Regions from separate parts of the Pseudoalteromonas marina genome, predicted to be linked through region 3. Evidence: predicted binding sites of a transcription regulator. Region 3 holds the regulator's gene; each other region holds the start of a gene.
The links. The regulator sigma-54, encoded in region 3, starts transcription at its own class of promoters, with help from an activator protein. The targets are predictions, from matches to a motif close to GTTGGCACGNNNNTNGNNT.
Positions count from the first base shown of each region.

Region 1: dps (DNA starvation/stationary phase protection protein Dps) is a predicted target of sigma-54. The motif match lies at 3,431-3,449, and genes of this name have one in related genera.
Region 2: PMAN_RS05640 (GumC family protein) is a predicted target of sigma-54. The motif match lies at 2,972-2,990, and genes of this name have one in related genera.

Region 1 covers NZ_AHCB03000005.1:362,919-368,529, reverse strand. Annotated here, with positions in the region: gene PMAN_RS01775 (methyl-accepting chemotaxis protein) at 1-671, shown strand, start outside; gene PMAN_RS01770 (DUF6515 family protein) at 947-1,708, shown strand; gene PMAN_RS01765 (DUF2189 domain-containing protein) at 1,934-2,713, shown strand; gene PMAN_RS01760 (DUF2237 family protein) at 2,918-3,280, shown strand; gene dps (DNA starvation/stationary phase protection protein Dps) at 3,521-4,036, shown strand; gene PMAN_RS19090 (hypothetical protein) at 4,200-4,589, shown strand; gene PMAN_RS19085 (hypothetical protein) at 4,531-4,992, shown strand; gene PMAN_RS01745 (hypothetical protein) at 5,107-5,611, shown strand, end outside.
Region 2 covers NZ_AHCB03000005.1:1,202,719-1,208,329, forward strand. Annotated here, with positions in the region: gene PMAN_RS05625 (O-antigen ligase family protein) at 1-1,009, shown strand, start outside; gene PMAN_RS05630 (acyltransferase) at 1,014-1,721, shown strand; gene PMAN_RS05635 (glycosyltransferase) at 1,723-2,856, shown strand; gene PMAN_RS05640 (GumC family protein) at 3,088-4,581, shown strand; gene PMAN_RS05645 (glycosyltransferase) at 4,583-5,611, shown strand, end outside.
Region 3 covers NZ_AHCB03000005.1:249,853-255,463, forward strand. Annotated here, with positions in the region: gene rapZ (RNase adapter RapZ) at 1-172, opposite strand, end outside; gene ptsN (PTS IIA-like nitrogen regulatory protein PtsN) at 192-644, opposite strand; gene hpf (ribosome hibernation promoting factor) at 649-936, opposite strand; gene PMAN_RS01185 (RNA polymerase factor sigma-54) at 963-2,462, opposite strand; gene lptB (LPS export ABC transporter ATP-binding protein) at 2,532-3,257, opposite strand; gene lptA (lipopolysaccharide transport periplasmic protein LptA) at 3,254-3,790, opposite strand; gene lptC (LPS export ABC transporter periplasmic protein LptC) at 3,780-4,334, opposite strand; gene kdsC (3-deoxy-manno-octulosonate-8-phosphatase KdsC) at 4,331-4,882, opposite strand; gene PMAN_RS01210 (KpsF/GutQ family sugar-phosphate isomerase) at 4,883-5,611, opposite strand, start outside.

The DNA of each region.
Region 1 (5,611 bases), 110 kb from region 3:
CGTTTGTTTCAACAATTAGTAAAATATCAGATCAAACAAATTTATTAGCACTTAACGCTGCTATTGAAGCTGCCCGTGCGGGTGAAGCTGGTCGAGGCTTTAGTGTTGTAGCAGATGAAGTAAGGGTGCTAGCAACAAACACGAATAAGTCAGCGCAAGAAGTGGCCGACCTAGTAAAAGAAATTATTAACAAAACAGATGAAACAGTGGTATCAGTAGAAGGTATTAAAGAAAATAGTTCGCACCTAAGTGATAATTTTGATGCACTGAATACCGATTACACTTCAATTATCGATTTTTGTAACAACATGAAAAATACGATTTCTCAGGCTGCTACGTTGTCGTTTATTCAAACCGTTAAACTAGATCATGTTGTATGGAAAGGTGACATTTATGCAGTAGCAAATGGCCAAAGCAACAAGTCAGTTAATGACTTTAGCGACCATACAATGTGCCGATTAGGCCAGTGGTATAGTTCAGAGCAGTCTGCTGAATTTAAACACACCAATGCATTTAAACAATTAGAAAACCCGCATAGTGAAGTACATAAAAATGGTGTTGCGGCTCTGCACTCAATTCAAAATGGCGATAAAGAATCTGCAATTAAGCATATTCATAAAATGGAAGCAGCCAGCGAACGTGTGATGCATTTACTCGATGAGATTTGTTAACCCCAGCTAAGCACTAATGAACAAGCTATTAAAATGATTTAAATTTTAATAGCTTGTCTTAAAATTAGTCTTTAATTTTAACCTGCACTCTTTTTTCACCACATGCATATGATTGTTTAAAGCGCCCTGTTTAAAACTGTAATAAAAAGTAAGAAACTGTTTGGCTTACGTAAAGCAATGTAAAGGTACGCCCAAACATTAAATAGGTCAGTTAATGTTCAGTTTCAGAGGTTAATATTAAGCCTAGTTATGTAACAACATAAACGAGGCACACTATGAAACTTACATTTTTACTATCGGGTATAATTGCCATTAGCGCGCTTTCAAGCACCGCAATTGCAGCACCCAACGAGCGAGAAGTTCATAAAAATTATAAGCACGAAAACCCTAAACGCATTGAGTATAAGCGCGATGAACGTCGCCATGAAAAAAAACTACGCATAGAGCATAAAAAAGAAAAGCGCCAAGACCGTAAAAAAGAAAAGAACAAGCAAAAAAAGCAGCAAGAAAAGCGTAAACAACTACGTTTCGACAATCATAAATATAACTACCTAACTAATAGGTATAAGCCGCGTTATTACAAAGAAAATAGATACATAAGGCACTTGCCAAGAAGAAGTACCTCTATTTGGTTTAATGGAATTTCATTTAGCTTTAATGACGGCATTTACTACCGAAAAGCTAAAAAAGGCTATCACGCTGTGATGCCACCTCGCGGACTGCGCATTAAAAAACTTCCTAGACATTATTCGCGTATGAAACATCGCAACACCACATATTATGCTTATCAAAACGTTTTTTATATTGCCGATAACGGCGGCTATAAAGTGGTAGATGCGCCAATAATTCAGCGCAACAAAGCTATTAAAATTGGCAACGTCTTCGACTATAGCTTAGGGCAAGTTTACGATGAACTACCATCGTCAGCTGAGCCAGTTACCATAAACTCTCAGCAATATTTTAAATACAACGATATTTACTTTTTGCCACAAATAAATGGTGACGAGATACAATACCTAGCAATCAGCTTAGGCTGAGCATTATTTAACTACTTAACCTGCCTACAGGTTAAGTAGTACTTTATTAATATAGATTTCAGCAATCCTCTTATAAAATTTCCTTTTGTAATACCCCTACTAAAAAACATAAAACGTTTATTTAGTGAACAATTTTAATTTTAGCTCCGTATGTATGTTTAATATTTGTAAATAAAGCGTTTATGACCTAAACCTAAATAGAGGCTTTATAGAGGAGCTCCACTTATGCCTACAACAAAAACAATTGAAAAAAACACCGAATTTGCTCGCTGTATAGAGTGTAACAAAGTAGATACGTTCGCTGCTTTTCACTGGTTAGCACTTGCGTTTAAAGACATGACCCGAGCCCCGTTACTTACTGTAATTTATGGCCTAGTGTTTAGTATTATTCCTGCAGCTATTATCTACTCTGCATTTTTTGCACAAAGCGTATTTGTAATTTTACCCGCCACTGTTGCGTTTGTTTTAATTGGACCCGCTTTCGCAGCCGGCCTATACGACGTAGCATGGGAACTCGAAAAAGGCCACAAACCCACTTTTAGGCATTCGCTAAAGTCGATGTTTAGAAACCCAGTTGGAGAGTGGGGATTTGCAATATTATTACTCGTAATAATGATTGCGTGGATGCGCATTGCCGCCCTTGTTCATGCTTTATACCCTAACTACGCTAACCCAACATTTGAAGAACTGTCAGCATTTTTAACGCTTGGTACAATTGCAGGTGGCGTTTTACTCGTGTCTGTTTTTTCAGTGTCTGCATTTACACCACAAATTATGATGGAAAGACGCGTAGACATAATGACAGCTATCGTCTCATCTATTAACGCCGTTAAAAATAACTTTGCGCCAATGGTTGTTTGGTCAATATGCATTTTCCTAATGGTTGCGCTTGGTTTTGTAACTGGGGCTGTTGGGTTTATTGTGATTATGCCACTACTTAGCTATGCAAGCTGGCACGCATACATTGCAGTAATCAAAACTAAAAAAGCCAGAAAATACGAATAGTTAACAAACTTTAACTCAACTTGTGCCACGATCTAGTGAAACTAGTTTGTGGCACAAATAATACTTTTCCCCTCCTCCCTTCATTTAAATGCCCCAATTTTTTTTAAAAAGTCATAATCAAACATCCTCACTTTAGTAGCTATACTTTTTAGCGCCTGATAAAGTAATTTTTACTGTATTAAACATAATGACTTAAGGCACCTTATGGCAAATCAATTTAACGTTCTGGATACCCGGTTACAATTATGCTGTGGGAATGGCGGGTATACTCGCGAGGGTTTTTGCTATGTACCAGACTCTGATCGCGGTAATCATAGTGTGTGTGCAATTATGACCGAAGAATTTTTACAGTTTTCGAAGTCACAAGGTAATGATCTCATAACGCCCAATCCACTTTACGATTTTGAAGGCTTAAAAGCTGGCGACAAATGGTGTTTATGCGCAATAAGATGGCTTCATGCGCAACAAGCAAACGTTGCGCCGCCAGTAATCTTGCAGGCCACTAATAAAAAATCGCTTGAAGTAATACCGCTTGAATTACTAAAGGCACATGAATACACCCGTTAAAAATATTCTAGTTTAGTTTCAGCAAATCTGTTTGGTCTGCAAATTTTACAAAAAGATGCAGACTTTTCATAACCACCTCATATTAATAAAAAACCAAACAAAAGCAAAAACACAAGCGACTGATTTAAAACAATTATATTTAGTTTAACTTTCGGCATATTGATTGCTTCATACAATTATCACGTATTTATTACATTAAAGGACTACGTGAAAATATTAAATAGTTAAGTAGGAGAAGTTATGAGCAATACAAATAAGCAAGCTAAATTTACTGCACCAGGTATGAGCAACGAATCAGCTGAAAAAACTATCGCAGCCTTAGATAACCGCATGGTTGCACTTATAGATCTTCAATTAACACTAAAACATATTCATTGGAATGTTGTTGGTCCTAATTTTATAGGTGTGCATGAAATGCTAGACCCTCAGGTTGAAGCTGTGCGCGAAATGACAGATACAATAGCCGAGCGTATTGCCACTTTAGGCGGCATACCAGTAGGGACACCTAAGTCAATTGTTGACCGCCGTACATGGAACGAATATTCATTAGGTAAAGGACTTGTTACCGAGCATTTAGGCGCGTTAGATAAAGTGTACAACGGCATTAATGCCGATCACCGTAAAGCCATCGAAACGGTATCAGATTTAGACCCAGTATCTGAAGATATGTTAATAAGCCAACTTGCCGATCTTGAGCAATTTCAGTGGTTTGTAAGAGCACACATAGAGTCAGCTACTGGTGAATTAGCGCAATAATACCTTTATTACCTAAGTACCTTAGCCCAGCATTTTTGCTGGGCTTTTTGTTTAAATCATAAAACAAAATATCACTAAGGTATTTGAGCCGTGCAAGAACTTGTGGCATAAGAATTAACCTACTAGTATCAGTAAGTAGTTTTCAATATTGGTACAAATTAGTATGATAAGTTTTAATACCCCTAAACAATTTTGGCTTTTTTCTTTAATCTTTTTATCAGCCTGCGGTTCAGGCAGCAGTAATACCAAAGTTCAGCAATCAAATACAAGTGCCAGTCATACTCCAATTACACAAAACAATATTGAAGGTAATTACAACATTATTATTTATGGCAATAGTCACAGCAGTCAGTTAGGGCGGATCATTGAGCATATAATCGAAAACCAATACCCAGATAAGTCAGTTCAAACAACCACAGTGTCGGGACCTTTTTTAGATAATATTGTGAGTATTAGGGCAAACGTAGACAAACTTAAAAACAAAAATCTAAGCCATGCCATTTTTCAATGGCCAAAAATACTCTCAGTCTGGTTTAACAACTTACCCTACTGATGCCGCTGAGCATTTAATTTCATCAGCCAAGGCACAAAATATCACACCTATTTTATTTCCTGAACATCCACAAAGAGGCAACCCTGAAGAAGGCCAGCGTGTATACGACTTACATTTATCAATAAGCGCTAAACAACCTAGCTGCGTAGCTCCTATTGGCCTTGTTTGGAACAGGCTTTTAGAGTTAATGCCAAATGCAAAACTACATATGGATGATGGCAACCATGCCTCTTATGCTGGCAATGTATTAACAGCAATGACTTTTTCAGAAATAATTACTTCACGACCCGCGGATATCATGAAATTTGACCCAACTATTAATTTGTCAAAGCAAGAACAAGCTCTATTTGGTCAAGTAGTTACCGAAGTGCTTAATTTACATCCTGCTTGTGATGTAAGCTAATCTAATTATAAATCTATTTTTGTGTTTTAAATTTTTTACTTTAATTAAAAATAAAATGTCAGATTATTCTCATTGTTATCGACTAATAACATAACAATCAAAAGGAGAGTAATTATGAATACATTAACAGTAACCCCACTACATAGTTTACCCGCTAGTAAAGCTAATCAATGGCTTCAAGACGGTTTTTCACTTTTTAAGCAAGCACCTGTAAAACTTTTTTTATTTTTACTGCTTCCTTTAATTATTGAAGGTATTTTTCAAATACTACCCGCCCCTTATGGCATGCTAGCCTCCAAATGGGCTGCCACTTTTGTAGGCAGCAGCGCTATTATCGTCATTCACCATTTGGCCACTCAAAAAGTATTTTCATTGAAGTCGATTTTTAAAGCTAAAAACTGGCTAAGCATGATTCCGCTTTCAGCAATTTTAGCATCTGCTTTTTTTATTCAGTTATTTGTAGCAAAGCTTTTACTAGGAAATGATGGCATAAATTTACTTTTATTTTCGCAGCCTACTGAAGTTACCCAATGGCAACTAGGTATTATTTTTGCCTCGGTTATTCCTGTTACACTGCCTGTCAGTTTTGCAGGCTATTGTGTTTTACTTGGTGATAAAA
Region 2 (5,611 bases), 950 kb from region 3:
TTGGCTCACTGTTTGCGTATTTAGTGCATCCAATAAAGGTATGGCAATAGAGTATTGGACTGGTGTGCTAGTGAAGGTTTTCATTATGGTATTTGCCATTAGCTGGTGGTTAACCCGATTTTCGCATTTTAGTTTAGTACGAATGGGCATAATGATTTCGGGTATTTCGGTGGCGTTGGTTGCACTAAGTAACAAAATGAATGGTATTGGCTTGGTTGAGGGCACGCGTGTCACTATTTCTCGTGAGTACCGCTCGCAATTAGGAGACCCTAACGATCTATCGTTAGTGTTGATGTTTCCGGTGTCTTTTTTGGCTGCAGAGTTATTTGATAAAAGTGCGAATAAATATCGTCGTCTATTTGCAGCCGTAGGATTGTTGTTAGCTATTTCTGGCGTAATAGCCACACAGAGCCGAGGTGGCCTACTGGGTATTGCTGCTATTTTAAGTTTCTTTTTGTATCAAAAAGTAAAAAACCCAATTGTAGTAGGAATGTGTGCAGCTGTTGCCATGCTAGCAATGATGGTGTTTGCAGGCATTGGTGATAGGCAAAGTGGAGGCGCAGCAGAAGACGGGGTTGATGCGTCTGCAATGGGTCGAATATATGCATGGCAAGCGGCAATTAATATGGCGCTTTCTAACCCGCTAACAGGTGTGGGAGTCGATAACTTTTACGTAAATTATTATTTTTACAGTCCGCATTGGGATGGCAAGAATCATGCAGTACACAGTACATGGTTTCAGGTGTTAGGCGAAACAGGCTTTGTAGGTATAGGTATATTTGTATTATTAATTGCCAGTATATATCGCAGCTTATCACGCGTGTATTGCATCAATGCGCTTAACCATAACGACCAAGTTGCAGTGAATGCAAATGCATTAAAAGCAGGTTTAATAGGCTTTATGGTTGCAGGTACTTTCCTAACACAAGCTTTTACTTGGCCGCTTTACATTATTTTAGCGCTAACAATCGCACTCGAAAAAATCACTGTTGAGAGCAATAAGGAATAAAACTATGATCATACACATTAAACATTGGCTTAAATGTAGCCCTCATCCTTTTGCAAAATCACTTTTTCAATTTGCAAAAACGATTCGCAATCCACAAATGATTGTTATCCCGTTTTTTCATTCATCGCTTTATTTTGTTCATCAATTTTTAAAACAATTTATACATGAATTTTTACGTATCACTTATTTTACGCCCCTTTTCAAAAGCCAAATTAAAGGCAGTAAAAAGCAGCTTTATTTATATTCAGGTATGCCGCAAGTGCTGGGTGAGCTTAATGTTGTGTGTAAAAACAACGTGAGAATGTCGGGTATTTCTACCTTTTGCGGGCGGGTAGGAGGGCAAACAACACCCACACTAACCATTGGTAACAATGTGGATATTGGTTGGCAAAATGCGTTTTCGGTAGGACGTACCATAACCCTTGAAGACGACGTTAGGTTAGCAGGGCGTGTATTTTTAGCGGGTTTTCCAGGGCACCCAGTTGATTGTGAACGAAGAGCCCAGGGGCAAAGTGATGATGAAAACCAAATTGGCGATATTATTATAAAGCGCGGGGCATGGCTTGGCACCGGAGTAACAGTGCTTGGGGGCGTTACCATAGGTGAAGGGGCGATTATTGGCGCAGGTAGTGTTGTGACTAAAAACATACCCGCCTTTAGTATTGCTGCGGGCAATCCAGCGAAAGTAGTTAAATACATAAAGGAATCATAATATGAGATTTGTTGTTTTTGCAGAGGATTGGGCAAGCCACCCCAGTAGCACTCAGCACCTATTTGCTGAACTGGCTAAAAATCATGAAGTACATTGGGTCAATTCAATTGGTATGCGAAAGCCAAGCCTTAAATTAAACGATTTAAAACGTGTATTTAATAAGTTAAAACAATTATTTAGCGAATTAAATAGCGCAACCATTGAAACGCCAGAAGCACTGCACGTTTACAAGCTCCCCGTATTGCCTTGGCATGACAACGCATTAGTAAAACGTTTCAATAAGTGGGTGTATTCTCAATACTTTAAAAATATTGATGATGAGCCTATTATTTACTGGTTAAGCGTGCCCACAGCCGAATATTTAATTACAAAACAAAAACGCGATAGGTTAATTTATTACTGCGGTGACGATTTTAGTGCATTGGCCGGCGTTGATGCGTCACTTGTTGCCCCTTGTGAAAATAGCTTGATACGAAACGCTGATTTAATTTATGTCATCAGTGCGTTTTTAATGAACAAAATGCCTAAGCACAAAACAAAAATGTTAAGCCATGGTGTTAGTTACGATTTGTTCACCTCTAAAAGTGAAATTGCACCAGAGATAAGCCACTTAGATGGCCCCATTATTGGTTTCTATGGCAGCATCAATGCGTGGTTAGATATTGCATTACTCACTGCTTTAGTCGCGCAGCGACCCAGTTATCAGTTAGTGCTTGTTGGCGATATTGTGGGGCCTACTGCGCAGTTGTTGCAATTTAAAAATGTAACGCACATTCCTGCAATTGAGCATGCTCGGTTAGCGAGTTTTTCCACACATTGGAACGTGTCTGTTTTACCGTTTGTTAATAACGAGCAAATTAGAGCGTGTGACCCATTAAAGCTTAAAGAATATTTAGCGGCAGGAAAGCCTATTGTTGCTACCGATTTTCCCGCAGTAAAACAATATAAAACAGAAATTTTTATTGGCAAAACGCATGATCAATTTATTAATAAAATTGATGAAGCCGTTAGTTTAAACACCATTGAGCGCAGCACCCTAAAATTATCGCAACAACAATTAGCAAAGAACCACAGTTGGGAGTCAAAAGCGCTAAAAGTGCAACAAGACTTATTTATTTTAAATCACGCTGTGTAGCGTGATTTTTTAAACCAAAACCCTCTAACATGTCATTTAATTAGGCCTTTGAGAGCTGAGTCTCAAAAGCCTGATCCCCGCTAATAAACTGCTTATTTTTATTAAATTCACAACAGTTGGCGCACCCTGTGCAACACCTTATGTATAGCGCGATATTTGCAGTTTAAATTATTAATTTGCAAACAAACGCCACATTTCGCATAGCAATATGCAAATAGATAGGTAGGGATTATGTTAGTTAGAGAGCAAATAAAACGATTACTTTACTTAACCTTGTACGCTGTATACACACGTGCAAAGTTATTTGTGATCCCACTTTTAGTGGTGCCTTTTGTCATTATATTGCTCACAGTGACTGCACAAAAAAAATATATCAATCATGCCACTATTTTAATAGAGGAGTCAGCATTACTTAACCCGTATCTTGATGATTTATCTTTTTCATTTGATTTATCTAATCGGATGGCAGCACTTCGTACACTCGTTATAAGCAGGAAGGTACTTATTGCAGTAGCAAAAGAAACGCAATTAGTGCCAGAAAATGCGACGCCTGCGCAAATAGAAAAAATTCACCAAGAGTTATCTCAGGCATTGTCTTTGTCGTTGGTAGGGGATGAGCTGGTACGGGTTAATTTTATATGGCATGAGCAAAGTAAAATGAAACTGGTGCTTGAAAAAGTAGTCGAGAAGTTTATAGAACGTTTACTTGCGCCCACCCGAGCATCGCTTGATAGCTCTGAGCAGTTTTTTTATCAGCAGCTGAACAGCATTCGTGATGAGCTTGAATTATCTGAAGAGGCACTTGCTGCCTTTAAATCAACAAACAGCAATACCTTGCCGGCTGTGCTGCACAGTAACCGTCAAACGTTTGATAAATTATTGAGCGATCAACAACAAAAAACAATTGTACTGTCGGGTGCGCAAGCAAAATTAAAAGCACTGGCTACTAAAATGGGCCAAGCAAACCCAATTTTAGGGCGTATTGAAGAAAAAATTATTGTTGCGGAGTCAGAGTTAAGCTTTTTAAAAACACGTTATACCGAAAAACACAGTAAGGTTACTTCAAAAAAACGAGAGCTACAAAGTATACGTAATCGCCAGCAATCACTATTAGAGAGCGCAGAAGACTTAGACCCCACCAATATTGAACAGCTATGGCAAATGGCAAACACACTGCCTAGTGGTAAAGACAATGAAAGCAGTGTTCTGGTTTCGCAAATTCTAAAATTAGAAGAGGCCAAAAATGAAGTAGCTCAACACCAACAAGAGTACGACATGCTAGAGCAACAAGTAAAACTCGTTGGTGAAAGGCTATTAGTAACCAGTGATGTAGAAAAGCAGTTAAGAAAACTAGAGCGAGATTACGATGTTAAACAATCGCTTTATAAAGATATGTTAAGCCGTTATGAAATGGCAAAAGTGACAGGCAAATTGGTTAAGTACGAAGGGCCAGATAAAGTAAAAACCATTGAACGCGCCTACAGTCCAACGCAGCCAATTAATACGTCGATAGTCGCATCCATTATTGTGGGTATTATTTTAGGTGTGTTTACAAGTAGCACAATTGTGTTTGTAGCGACCTTATTTGACAGCCACTTAAAAGATATTCAAACCATAGAAAAACTATCTTCTTTAGAGGTAGTTACCATTTTACCTATTGTTAAAAATACACCTGTAGATTTGGTGTTTAGCTCAGCGATTAACTCTATTGAACAGGGGAAATAATATGAACGTTTTACATCTAGTTCAGCACTTTAAAATAGGTGGCCTTGAAAAAATGGCCGTCACGCTAATGCAAAAAAGCCAATTTGCAGACTCAAGTGTGGTTGTATCACTTGAAGGAACGTTGGGCGAGGCTGTTGAAGGTTGGCCACAATTAGCATCGTTTGAAGGGCGGTTAATTTGTCTAAATAAGCCTGCAAAGTTTGATATGAATACGGTAAGCAAACTTACCGAGGTTATTAAAAAGTTCAATATTGATGTAATACACAGCCATCACATAGGGCCAATGTTTTATGCAAGTATGGCATGTATACGCAATAGACGAGTTAAGCATGTATCGACTATTCATGACGCTTGGTATTTAAAAAGTTTTAAGCAGCGTTTAATTACTAAAGTGCTTAACAAATTGACAAAAATTAGTTGGGTTGCTGATGCGCAGGTAGTCGCTAACGATTTTTATAATGAAACAGCTATTCAAACCGATAAAACAATACTCAATGGTATCGATTTTAAACAATTTGTTTGCGGGGATGAACCAAACGCCCGTAAGGAACTGCATTTACCGCAAGATATTAACTTAATTGGCTGTTCAGCGCGGTTAGAGCCAGGGAAAGGGCATTTTGCATTATTAAGAATTCTTAATTCATTGCCCATTTATACAGAACTTGTATTTGCTGGTAGCGGTAGTTTACATGCTGAATTGGTGGAGTATGCCACAAAGCTTGGCATTAAAGATCGCGTTCATTTTTTAGGTAATGTACAAAATATGCCGCTATTTTATTCAGCAATTAATGTGATGTGTCTGTATTCGCAGCGTGAAGGGTTACCGCTATCTATTTTGGAATCAATGGCGTGCGGAAAAAGCATTGTTGCTACCGATGTAGGCGGAATTAAAGAGGTACTAACCAGCGAGCAAGGCGTGCTCGTAAAGCCTGGTGATGAGGTTGGGCTCAAAAAAGCGCTGATTGAAGCCATTTATATAAAACATGGAGAGTGCATTCGTCAGCACGTATTTTCAATCGCAAGTGCTACA
Region 3 (5,611 bases):
GCACATCTATACTAACGGCAATTTTATCGTAGTTATCAGAAACGCTTCTTACCAAAGAAGGTAATAAATTTACTGGAATGTTATCTACGCAATAATAACCTAGATCTTCAACAACGCGTAAAGCAACCGACTTACCAGAACCAGAACGGCCACTTATGATAATCAACTCCATTAATCACCCTTTAAATTTGTTACGATTGGTCAACAATAATTTGATACAACTCAGCATCCGATTTAGCACAGCGAAGCTGCTTACAAAATTCTTTATTTTTTAGTTTATCAGCTATCGTTGCTAGCGTCTTTAAATGCTGTTGGTTATCGCCTTCAGGTACGATGAGTGCAACAAAAATATCAACAGGGCGGTTGTCTATAGCATCAAAATTAATCGGTGTTTCACTTACTAACACCAATGCTAAAGGTTCTTGTGCGCCGCTCATTCGGCCATGTGGAATAGCAATACCTCTTCCTATCCCTGTGCTGCCTAGCTTTTCGCGGGTTAATAAAGCGCCCAAAATATCCTGTTGAGATAAATACGGTAATTTATCGTGAGCCAGCTCGCTAATAAACTCTAAAATTCTTTTTTTACTATTAAAAAGGACCGCAGCTTTACTGCAGTCCTGGCATATAAGTGAACTTAATTTCATCATATTAGTGTCGAGCAAGCTTCTCTTTGTGTTTAATTACTTGACGGTCAAGCTTGTCAATCAATGAATCAATAGCTGCATACATATCTTGATGTTCAGTGGATGCGAATAATTCAGCACCACTTACATGAATAGTTGCTTCTGCTTTTTGATTTAATTTTTCTATATCAAGAATGACATGAACATTATTAATATGATCAGAGTGCCTTTCTAGCTTCGCAAATTTGGTATTTATATAGTCTCTTAATGAATCAGTTAGTTCTACATGACGACCAGTTAAATTTAGTTGCATAAGCATTACCCTCTTTGTTTAGCGTCTTAAATCAGGCTCTTTCGCTGATTTGACGGTGGAATAGCCAGAGATTCGCGATATTTTGCGATTGTACGTCTCGCTACTTTAATTCCTTGCTCAGCCAATATATCCGCAATTTTGCTATCACTCAATGGTTTTGCTGAGTTTTCTGCTGCGATTAATTTTTTAATAAGTGCACGTATTGCAGTAGATGAACACTCTCCACCATTTTCGGTACTTACGTGGCTTGAGAAAAAGTATTTAAGCTCAAATATTCCACGCGGTGTGTGCATATACTTTTGCGTGGTTACGCGCGAAATTGTTGATTCGTGCATTTCTACCATTTCAGCAACATCATTTAAAACCATCGGTTTCATGGCTTCTGGCCCGTGTTCAAAAAAGCCCTGTTGTTGTTTAACAATACAGTTAGTTACTTTTAAAAGTGTATCATTTCTACTTTCTAAGCTTTTTATAAACCATTTAGCTTCTTGTAAATGTGAGCGAATAAATTGACTGTCGCCGCTTGATTTAACTGTACGCGACATCGCTGCATATTGGCTGTTTACACGAATTTTTGGCATGCTGTCTGGGTTTAACTCTACAATCCAGCGGCCTTTAATTTTTTTAACTGACACATCAGGTATTACATACTCAGACTCTTCTCGTACTATTGTGTCTGCAGGCTTAGGGTTGAGCGTATGAATAAGTGTCATTACTTCTTTAAGCTCATCTTCTTTGAGCTTCGTTTTTTTCATTAATGTACGGTAGTCACGAGCAGCTAACAAATCAATGTGCTCGGTTAAAATCATTTTTGTTTCATCAATAAAAGGCGTGCCTTTATCAAATTGATTTAACTGAATACACAAACACTCTTGTAAGCTACGTGCCGCAATACCCACTGGGTCAAATAGCTGAATGCGCTTTAATACAGCTTCTATTTCGTCAAGTTCAACCTCAACGTCATCGTCATTATCTTGATTAAAGCTCTCTAAAATCTCTTCGCAACTGAGTGTCAGTATGCCTGAATCATCCACCGCTTCTACAATAGCAATAGCAATGGCTTCATCTGTAGGGCTAAATGGCGTTAATTGTAATTGCCACATTAAATATTCGTGAAGCGTTTCAGTTGATGCGCCCTGATATATAGACTCATCTTCAGGCATTGGGCCTGAAGATGATGCAGGGGCTGCACTCATGTACTCATCCCAGCTAACGTCCATTGCCATGTCGTCACTTACGGTATCTTTAGCAAGCGCTTCACCACTGTCTTGTTCATACTCGCTAGGGGCTTCATCTACAGATACGGTTACTGTAACTTCATCGTTATCTGCTTTTTGCTCATTTTTGCCCGCAAGATCATCGGCATAGTCTTGCTCCTCAACCTCAAGTAATGGGTTGCTGTCGAGCGCTTCTTGTATTTCTTGCTGAAGATCCAATGTGCTTAATTGCAGCAAGCGAATAGCTTGTTGCAACTGAGGTGTCATTGTAAGTTGCTGGCCCATGCGCAGCTGTAGTGATTGCCTCATGTATCTCTAACAATCCTTTTAAGTTGTTATAGTTAATACTAGCAGATGCTTATAAATAAGGCGTAAATGTTACAGCCTAAATTGCTCGCCTAAATATACATCGCGTACAGTTTTATCATTTAATACGTGTTCAGGGGTACCAGAAGCAATCAGTTCCCCATGAGAAACAATGTAGGCTTTTTCGCAAACATCAAGGGTTTCTCTTACATTGTGGTCTGTTATTAATACGCCAATCCCACGGTTTTTCAGGTGTTCAATAATTTTTTTAATATCTAATACTGAGATAGGGTCAACACCGGCAAATGGTTCGTCTAGCAAAATAAACTTTGGATCTGCGGCTAAAGCACGTGCAATCTCTACTCGGCGACGTTCTCCGCCCGATAATGCCATACCTTTGCTATCCCGAATGTGTTGAATGCTAAATTCATCTAATAGATTATTCAATGTATCTTCTCTGGCTTGCTTAGTGAGCTCCTTTCGAGTTTCTAAAATAGCCATTAAGTTTTGATACACTGTTAATTTTCTAAATATAGACGACTCTTGTGGTAAGTAGCCAATGCCTAATCTAGCACGACTGTGCATAGGTAAAAGCGTAATATCGTTCTCGTCGATAGATATTTTGCCTTTATCGCTAGGGACTAAACCTACAATCATGTAAAAGGTTGTTGTTTTACCTGCGCCGTTTGGCCCAAGCAAGCCTACAATACTGCCAGCTTGAACTTCTAAGCCCACATTTTTTACAACTTCACGGCCTTTGTAGCTTTTGGCTAGTAGCTCTGCTTTTAATGTGCTCATGGTTGGCCTTTGTCAATTTTTTTAGGCTCCACAGGCACTAAGATAGTGTGTACACGGTCAGTTGAGCTTTCATCTTTTTCGGCGCTAATAAGCTGCTGTTCTATATCGTAGGTAATGCTTTTAGCATTCATTTTTTGCCCAGCTTGAGATATCTCTGCATCTCCAATTAATGTTAAAAAACGCGTTGAAACATCGTATCTAACTTCATTAGCGCTGGCGCTCATTATTGTGCCGTCGGCTTGTTTTTCTTCAAAATATGCAGGCGTACCTGTGGCAATTAACAATTGCTTGTTGTCGCCTAGCTCATCACGCTTGTGAACCTCAAGGCGGTCTGCGGTAATTTTTCTGTCGCCATGAATAATTTCAACATTTTTTTCGAAGATACCTACGTTTTCTTTTAGTTGACCCTCTTGTTTATCCGCACTAATCGAAATTTGATTTGCAGAAATTGGCGCTGTTGGTTCAGCGGCATTAGTACCTAATGCAAGTAAAAATGTTGGAATAATAAAGAGTGTTGATAGTTTATTGGTCATAATAAATAGTTCGCGTATGGTTAATTAATTTTATCACTTCGGTTTTTAAATCGGCTTCTAAGCCTTTACCGGTGATTTTTAAATTGGGCCCTGTAACAATGACAGGCTGCTCTGATTGCATCGTTAGTAATTTTATATCTACCTGAATGTTATCAGCATTAATTTTATCTATCATTGCGTTATCAGTTAAATTACTAGCAACAACGTTACCTTCTAATATTAATTGTCTGCCTTCGTATAATGTTGCTTCATTAGCGTTAATTCGCCATGTTTGCTTGTTGTTGTATAGCGTAAAAATAGGTTTATCAAAAAAGGTAAACCCTAATTCTTGATATAGCTCCATTCGTGCTGCCGTTACTTTATGGCTGATTTTCCCATTTTCGTCATACGCTGTTTGTTTTAGCTCTATGGCTGTGTAATCGGGCTTTGCAATTATGTCTGCTTCGGTTTGTTGTGGTAAATTTACTTGTGTGAAATAAGGGTACCAAAGCCAAACCATACAGCTGATGAATAAAACGCTTAATATTATGCGCGCTGCATTCATGAACTGGTCCCTTTTGTGGTCAAAGGTTTGTTATTTTCAAGCATTAGCAGGTCGGTTAGTTCTCTCACTGCACCAAAGCCACCTAGCATTTGTGTTGTATAATGCGCTAAACGTTTTATTAGCGGATGGGCGTCATTTACTGCAACAGCAAACCCTACTAACTCCATCACTGGCATGTCTGGGCCATCATCGCCAATGTAGGCAATTTGCTCATCATTTAAATTGAGCTTTGTTTTTAGTTCTTCGTAAGCGAGTAATTTATTTTCTTGGCCTTGATATATATGTTGTACTGTTAGGCTTGTCATACGCTGTTGTACTATTTTTGAGTGGCGTCCTGTAATTACCGCAACTTCAAAGCCGCTATTAATTAGCGCTTTAATGCCAAAGCCATCTTTTGTATTAAATGCTTTGAGCTCTTCGCCTTGGTTACCCAAATAAATGCGACCATCAGAAAACACACCATCAATATCACAAATAAGTAGCTTTACTTTTTTTGCACGTGCTTTTGCGTCTTCACTCAATGGTTGATAGAGCTCTTCAAATTGCATTTATAATACTCCTGCTTTTAGTAAGTCTTGCATATTTAATGCACCAATAGGGTGGTTTTGCTCATTAACGATGATTAAACCATTAATACGCTTTTGCTCCATAATATTAAGTGCTTCAGCGGCCAAAATATCTTGTGTTGCCGTTGTGCAGGACTTGGTCATTACAACATCTATTTGTGTTGTATGTATATCAATTCGTTGTTCTAAAATACGACGTAAATCACCGTCGGTAAAGAGCCCTACAAGTTGTTGCTGAGAATCAACTATGGCTGTCATGCCTAAGCCTTTTGCCGACATTTCTATCAGTGCATCTTTTATAGTTTGCGTAACGTTAATAATAGGTGTGTTTTTACCGCTATGCATGACATCTTTTAGGGTCAGCAGTAAACGTTTACCTAAACTGCCGCCGGGGTGAGATAGCGCAAAGTCATCAGCTGTAAAGCCGCGGGCTTCTAAGAGTGCAACTGCCATGGCATCGCCCATTGCAAGTGTTGCTGTTGTGCTTGCTGTAGGGGCTAAGCCTAACGAACAGGCTTCTTTTTGTACTTTTATGCAAATATGTACGTTTGCAAGCGTTGCCATTGTTGAACTAGCGTTGCCTGTCATGGCTATCATTTTTGCGCCGAGGCGTTTCAAAACGGGAATTATATTGAGGACTTCGCTTGTTTCACCAGAATTAGAAATTAGCATAACCACATCATTTTTAGTGATCATACCTAAGTCGCCATG